Methylovirgula sp. 4M-Z18: one gene and its partner. The protein of the gene in region 2 interacts with the protein of the main gene of each other region in a pairwise test. Links are inferred from orthologs where the notes say so. Each region holds a gene or a part of one and is shown on either strand. Other genes may lie near its edges.

What was found. Proteins that work in one complex are often made in the same cells at the same time.
Region 1: the proteins of parE (region 2) and dhaK interact in binary tests that used the Escherichia coli proteins (3 or more experiments, as listed by UniProt). The link is inferred for Methylovirgula sp. 4M-Z18 from one-to-one orthologs.

Annotation. Positions count from the first base shown.
Region 1 is NZ_CP149574.1:2,086,366-2,089,683, forward strand. What follows is about bases 412-3,318. They hold dhaK (dihydroxyacetone kinase subunit DhaK), read right to left. Parts: upstream 2,413-3,318; coding sequence 1,411-2,412; downstream 412-1,410. Other genes in these bases: dhaM (dihydroxyacetone kinase phosphoryl donor subunit DhaM), read right to left, coding at 412-777; dhaL (dihydroxyacetone kinase subunit DhaL), read right to left, coding at 774-1,400; dnaE (DNA polymerase III subunit alpha), read left to right, coding at 3,024-3,318. Outside these bases: more of dhaM, read right to left, coding at 1-411. UniProt on the Escherichia coli protein: Dihydroxyacetone binding subunit of the dihydroxyacetone kinase, which is responsible for the phosphoenolpyruvate (PEP)-dependent phosphorylation of dihydroxyacetone via a phosphoryl group transfer from DhaL-ATP.
Region 2 is NZ_CP149574.1:2,428,847-2,432,568, forward strand. Bases 491-3,389 are described here. They hold parE (DNA topoisomerase IV subunit B), read left to right. Parts: upstream 491-874; coding sequence 875-2,905; downstream 2,906-3,389. Other genes in these bases: pncB (nicotinate phosphoribosyltransferase), read left to right, coding at 491-705; V9T28_RS11265 (cytochrome b), read left to right, coding at 3,010-3,389. Outside these bases: more of pncB, read left to right, coding at 1-490; more of V9T28_RS11265, read left to right, coding at 3,390-3,552; V9T28_RS11270 (DUF1127 domain-containing protein), read right to left, coding at 3,578-3,722. UniProt on the Escherichia coli protein: Topoisomerase IV is essential for chromosome segregation; it is the principal protein responsible for decatenating newly replicated chromosomes. It relaxes supercoiled DNA.

The DNA.
Region 1 (3,318 bases), 340 kb from region 2 along the record:
CGAAACCGGAACGGCGCGCGTTGCGTCTGTGACGACGGGAGTAGCGGCGGGTCCTTCCGCCCCGGTAAAGGTTTCGATGAGGCGAGCAAGCGCATCGACACCCGCCCGCGCATCGGGGCCCTTCGCGCTGACTAGCAGGCGATCGTTTTGCCGGGCGCCGAGGCTGGAAAGGGCAACGAGACTCTTGGCGTTGGCCGGGCCGCGGCCATTCTCGACCGCAATCGTGATGGTCGACACATAGTCGTTGGCGGTGCGAGCCAGCGCCGCGGCGGGACGCGCGTGCAGGCCGTGCGGGTCGGGAATCGTCGCGGTGGCCGTGACTTCGTCCCCTTGTGCTTGCGGCCCTGTGGCGGCAGGGGGCGCCTGCATGTCGAAGTGGCCGAGTTTTGGCGCCAATGCACCCAGCGCCTCCTGCACCACGGCCTCAAGTGCGAGGCCGCTGGCGGCTGCAACAGCTGCGGTCACCGCGCCTTCGACGAACGGCGCCGGCACCAGCCGCACCCGCTCGCGTAGATCCGGCTCGGCCAGATCGAGCGCCATTTCGGCGGAGAGGATGGCGCTGCCCAAATCCATCAGCACAAGCGTGCCGTCGGGCCGGTCGACCGCCATCAACGCGTCGAGAATCCGGGTCGCGTCGGTGCCAAGCTCCTCGCCATCATCGCCTGTGCCGGCGGCAAGGGCGATAGTCGCCTTGTCGCCGGTCATTTGCTGCGCCAGGTCGCGCGCGGCCTCGGCGAGCTTCTTGCTGTGCGACACCAGCACAACCGCCACGCTCATGACGCGGCGACTTCAGCGAGCGCTTGCAGCAGGAAATAGGACGAGGTCGCGCCGGGGTCCTGATGGCCGATGCTGCGCTCGCCCAAATAGCTCGCACGGCCTTTACGTGCGAGCAGGGGAGTGGTCGCCTGCATGCCGAGTTCCGCCGATTGCGCCGAGATGGCGAGCGCCTCGGGCAGCGGGGCGCTCGCATGCTCTTTCAGGGCCGCGATCGCAGGGGTCAGCGCGTCGACCATGGTCTTGTCGCCAAGCTCCGCCTTGCCCCGCATCACGACGCCGGCGAGGCCAGCTTCAAGGCAGCTCGTCCAGTCGCTCAACGTCAGCTCCGTCTTGCCTGCAGCTTTGCCGGCGGCTTGCAAAAACAGCGTGCCGTAGAGCGGTCCGGACGCGCCGCCGACCGTCGAGATCAGCGTCATCGCGACGCTTTTCAGGACGGCGCCCGCATCGGTCGCGTTCTGGTCGAGCTTGGCTTTCGCCGCGGCAAAGCCACGCGCCATATTGGCGCCGTGATCGCTGTCACCGATCGGAGCATCGAGCTCCGTCAGATAGGCTTTTTGCGCATCCAACACGTCGGCGGCTTTGTTGATCCAGTCCTTGAGCGCTGCAGCAGACAAAACATTCATGCGTCGATCCTCATACGCCCCAGCGCAGCGACGGTGCATGCACCGGCGCGTCCCAATGGCGGACCATATCGTCGTCCAGCTTCAGCAGCGTGATCGACGTGCCGGCCATTTCCAAACTGGTGATGTAGGAGCCAACGAGATTGCGCACCACTTTCAACCCGTGTTTGGCCGCGATCTCCTGCGCTTTGCGATAGACGATATAGAGCTCGATTGCCGGCGTGCCGCCCATGCCGTTGACGAACAGCAACACATTGTCGCCGCTGCTGAAGGGAAGATCGCTCAGAATCGGCTCCATCAGCATTTCAGCGATTTTATCGGCGGACTCGAGCTTCACCCGGTGGCGGCCCGGCTCGCCGTGAATGCCGATGCCGATTTCCATTTCGTCTTCGGCCAAAGTGAACGAGGGTTTGCCGGCATGCGGCACCGTGCAGGCGCTCAGCGCCATGCCCATGGAGCGGCCATTGGCATTGACCTTGCGGCACAGGTCGGCGACTTGCGCGAGCGAGGCGCCGGCCTCCGCCGCGCCGCCACAAATCTTCTCGGCAAGAACCGTGGTGCCGACGCCGCGCCGCCCCGCCGTCCAGGTCGAATCCTTCACCGCCACGTCGTCGTCGATGATGACGCTTTCGACCTCGATCCCATCGGCTTTCGCAAGATCGGCCGCCATTTCGAAATTCAGGACGTCGCCGGTGTAATTTTTCACGATATGCACCGCGCCGCCGCCGTGATTGATCGCTTTGGTGGCCTCATACATTTGATCGGGAGTCGGCGACGTGAATACCGCGCCGGGGCAGGCCGCATCCAGCATGCCAAGCCCAACGAAACCGCCGTGCATGGGCTCATGCCCCGAGCCGCCGCCGGAAATGAGCGCGACCTTGCCGGATTTCACCGCAGCCTTGCGCGTGATGAAATTGGGGTTGCGATGCACGGTGATCAAATCGGCATGGGCCGCAGCCATGCCATCCAACGCTTCGTCGACAACTTGATTGGGATCGTTGATCAACTTCTTCATGGATTTCCTCCCCTCGATCAGTCAGGGTTTCGCCTGCTCGTTATGAAGTCAGGTTTGCGGCCGCCGCCGTCAGCGTATGTGCAAGCGGTTGTCCCGCCCCTTCTTGCGTCCGTGCAAAGAGCCTAGCACAGAGCGGCTCGGTGAAAAGGACTTATTCGGCGAACGCTCTGCGATTGGTATAGAACTGGCCTGCAAATGCGGCATGCAGATCAAAAGTTTTCAGCGCTGCCAAAGCTGCTTTGCAGACTGGTGACCGGTGACGGCGGCGAACATTTTCCGCAAGCGCGGAAGAGCACGGCAGACTTCCCGTTTAGGATTCATCAACCAAAATCACCGACGAAAACCGTCCCCGATTTGTTCTTCCTTGAGAAAAGAACACAAATAGAACATATTGAGATCGTACCAAATACAGGAGGACGTGATGCTGTTTTCACTGCTGGAAGATCTCACGGAAGTCTGCGCTTTGGGCGCTTTCGTCACGATGGTGGGCTGCGCGGCCAAGGTCCTCGGGGCGATGTGAATCCTGGGGCTTATCCTGGTCTAGCGTGAACTCGCTCTCGACGCGCGCCGCGCCGGGGGCCACAAAGGAGCCCTATAAAGGAACGCACGCTTTGAGTCGGATTTTGCAAGACGTCGGTTTCGTGCATTTGCACGTTCATTCCTCCTTCTCGCTGCGCGAGGGAGCGTTGACCATCGCCAAGCTGGCGAAATTCGCCAAAGCCGATGCGATGCCGGCCTTGGCGATTACCGACACCAACAATCTGTTCGGCGGCCTGGAATTTTCCGAGAAGATCTCGAAGGAAGGCATTCAGCCGATCGTGGGGATTCAGCTCACGCTGGAATTCGGCGATGCGGAGGCGCTCGGCTCACGCCTCCTGCGCGGCGATGCAGGGCGCGGATCGGTGG
Region 2 (3,722 bases):
AGCTTTCTGTGGCAGCAATGGTGCGTCGAGGCGATGAAGGAAGGGCTCGGCGACGCCTTCGTCGGCACGTCCAACGTGCTACTGGCGATGAACAACGATCTGGAATCGGTCGGCACCAATGCGCATGAGCTGCCGATGGTGCAGGCCGCGCTCTGCGACGATGACGACGCGCTGCGTGCGAGTCCTTACAAAGTGCTCGAGATGTGGCGGGACTATTACAACGGCAATCTGCTCATCGTCCTGCCTGACACGTTCGGCACCGCCCCCTTCCTCGCCAACGCGCCGGATTGGGTCGCGGATTGGACGGGCTTCCGCCCCGATTCCAAACCACCTATGGAGGCTGGCGAAGAAATCTACCGGTGGTACGAACAGCGCGGCCGCAATCCAAAGGAGAAATTGGTCATTTTCTCCGACGGTCTCGATATCGATACGATCGAGGAGGCGCATGCCGCCTTCGCGCATCGCATGCGGGTGAGCTACGGCTGGGGCACCAATCTGACCAATGATTTCCGCGGCTGTGCCTCCCATGCCGCGCCGCTGCTCGACTCGATTTCGCTGGTGTGCAAGATCACCGAGGTGAACGGCCGGCCGGCCATCAAGCTCTCCGACAATCTGGCCAAGGCGACGGGGAGCCAGGCGGAGATCGAGCGCTATCAGCACGTCTTCGGTTATGAGGGCAAAGCCTCGCGCGAAGTGACCGTCTAAGCCGGTTCAGCTCCGTGGCTCCGTCGGCACCCGTGCGCGCAGCCTGGATTGGGGCAGCTCGCCCCTTTATCTTGTGAAGAATGTTTTCGGTCCGTTCACCTCCCGGACAGATTTATGCCATATAAGCAAGAGACACGAATCGTTGCGATCAAACGAACCAGGATGCGATATGGCGAGTAATAGTGATCTTTTCGGGGGTGCGGCACGCAAGGTTGCGCCGGCGAAAGCCGCAGCCGAGGCGAAGAAACCCGCAGCGCAGGAAAAGGCCGGCTATACCTCCGCCTCGATCGAGGTTTTGGAGGGGCTCGAGCCGGTGCGGCGCCGTCCCGGCATGTATATCGGCGGCACCGACGAAGCAGCGATGCACCACCTCTTTGCCGAAGTGATCGACAATTCCATGGACGAAGCCGTGGCCGGCCACGCCAATTGGATCGAAGTGATCATGGAAGAGGATGGCTGGCTGTCAGTCACGGACAATGGCCGCGGCTTCCCGGTCGATCCGCATCCGAAATATCCCGACAAGACCGGCCTCGAAGTGGCGATGACGGTGCTCCACGCGGGCGGCAAGTTCGATTCCGGTGCCTACCAGACCTCCGGCGGTCTGCACGGCGTTGGCGTGTCGGTGTGCAACGCGCTGAGCGAGCGGCTGGAAGTCGATGTCTGGAAGGACCAGACCCATTACCGCCAGGCGTTCGAACGCGGCCATGCGGTCACCAAGCTGCAGACCGTAGGCCGGGTCGCCAACAAGCGCGGCACGCGGGTGCGAATGAAGCCGGACGAGGAAATCTTCGGCAAAGGCTGCCGCTTCAAGCCCGCCCGCATTTTCAAAATGTCGCGCTCGAAGGCCTATCTTTTCGGCGGCGTCGAGATCCGCTGGAAATGCGCGCCTGCCTTGGTCGAAGGGACGAATGTTCCCGCTGAGGCGGTATTTCATTTTCCCGGCGGCCTGAAGGATTATCTGACCCAGGAAATCGAAGGCAAGGACCTGGTTGCCGATCAAATGTTCACCGGCAAGGTGAGCAGACAAGGCGGCCACGGTTCGCTCGAATGGGCGGTCGCCTGGCTCGCCGGCGACGACGGTTTCGTCAATTCCTATTGCAACACCATTCCGACGCCGGACGGCGGCACCCATGAAGCGGGCTTCCGCACCGCTTTGCTGAGCGGGCTCAAGGATCACGCCGAGCGCATCGGCCAAGCCAAGCGCGCGAGCGCGGTCACGACCGACGACGTCATGGTGACGGCGGCGGGCATGATCGCCATTTTCATCCGCGAGCCGGAATTCCAGGGCCAGAACAAGAGCCGGCTGATGACGGTCGAAGCTTCGCGCCTTGTCGGCAATACGGTGCGCGACGCCTTCGACCATTGGCTGGCGGCATCCCCGTCGCAAGCCACGAAGCTGCTCGATTGGGCTGTGGAGCGAGCCGAGGAACGGTTGCGCCGGCGAGCCGAAAAGGACGTCGCCCGCAAGACCGCGACACGCAAGCTGCGCCTGCCAGGAAAGCTCGCGGACTGCTCGAACAATTCAACCCACGACTCTGAAATATTTATCGTTGAGGGCGATTCTGCAGGCGGCTCGGCGAAGCAGGCGCGCGACCGGATGAGCCAGGCGATCCTGCCTTTGCGCGGCAAGATCCTCAACGTTGCCAACGCGACCAGGGACAAGTTGAACCAAAACCAGCAACTCGCTGATCTTATTCAGGCTTTGGGCTGCGGTACCGGCACGCATTACCGCGAAACTGATCTGCGCTACGGCCGCGTCATCATCATGACCGACGCGGACGTGGACGGCGCCCATATCGCCTCGTTGCTGATCACCTTCTTCTACCGCCAGATGCCGAAGCTCATCGATCACGGCCATCTTTATCTCGCCGTGCCCCCGCTGTTCAAACTGACGCAGGGCACAAAATCGGTCTATGCGCGCGACGAGCGGCACCGCGAGGAGTTGATGCGCACCGTCCTGACCGGCAAGGGCAAGGTGGAGGTGAGCCGTTTTAAAGGCCTTGGCGAGATGACTGCCCCGCAATTGAAGGAAACGACCATGGATCCGCGCAAGCGGCAGCTCCTGAAAGTCGTGATTGCGCAGGAGGACCGCGATGCGGCAGCCGATTCCGTCGAACGGCTCATGGGCAACAAGCCCGAAATGCGTTTCGCCTTCATCCAGGAACGCGCGGCCTTCGCCAGCGACCTGGTCGATATCTGATGACACGCCGCCCGCGCATGACCAGACTTTAACTTGCCTCACAAAACCCATATTGGGTAGTTTAGAGTGACTATAAAGTAGCTTCCCCTGCTTGGAGATCACTCGTGGCTGAAACGCCGAGTTCAAAATACGATGCCGTCGCCATGACCCTTCACTGGCTCATGGCGGCTTTGATTACCGCAGTTGCCGTCATCGGCCTGCTGTTCGATTTGATGGATCGCGAGACCAAGCTCGTCTGGGTCAACATCCACAATTGCCTGGGTCTGGCGGTCCTGGTCCTGGCGGTCGGCCGCATTGTCTGGCGCTTGACCCACCGGCCACCGGATTTGCCTGCAACCATTGATGCGATCATTCGCAAATTGTCCGGCCCCGGGCATCTGGTGCTCTATGTGTTGATTTTCGCCGTTCCGGCCCTTGGCGCCCTGACCTTCTTTCCGCGCGGCCAGCCTGTGGATTTCAGCTTGTTTCAGATTCCGCCACTGATGACGCCGGACCGCGCGTTTGGCCGCAGCATGCACGGCCTTCATCAAATCGGCGCCTATATTCTGATTGGCGCCGTTTGCCTGCACGTTGCAATGGCGCTCTGGCACCGTCTGGTGAAGCGGGACGGCATATTCGGCCGCATGGTGCCGGGCCGGTCAATCTGACCGATCCGGCACCAAGGCGGAGACGTTAAACTCGGCCGAGATTGCCGCGCGGCGCCTTCCGCCGCTCCTGCATTTCGCCGGCAAGGCGGATCGTCGGGTCCTCGTCGAGCCGGCCGGAGGCCGCATTCAGCACGTCGTAGCGGCCAAGGCCAATATCGCGCAGTTCATAG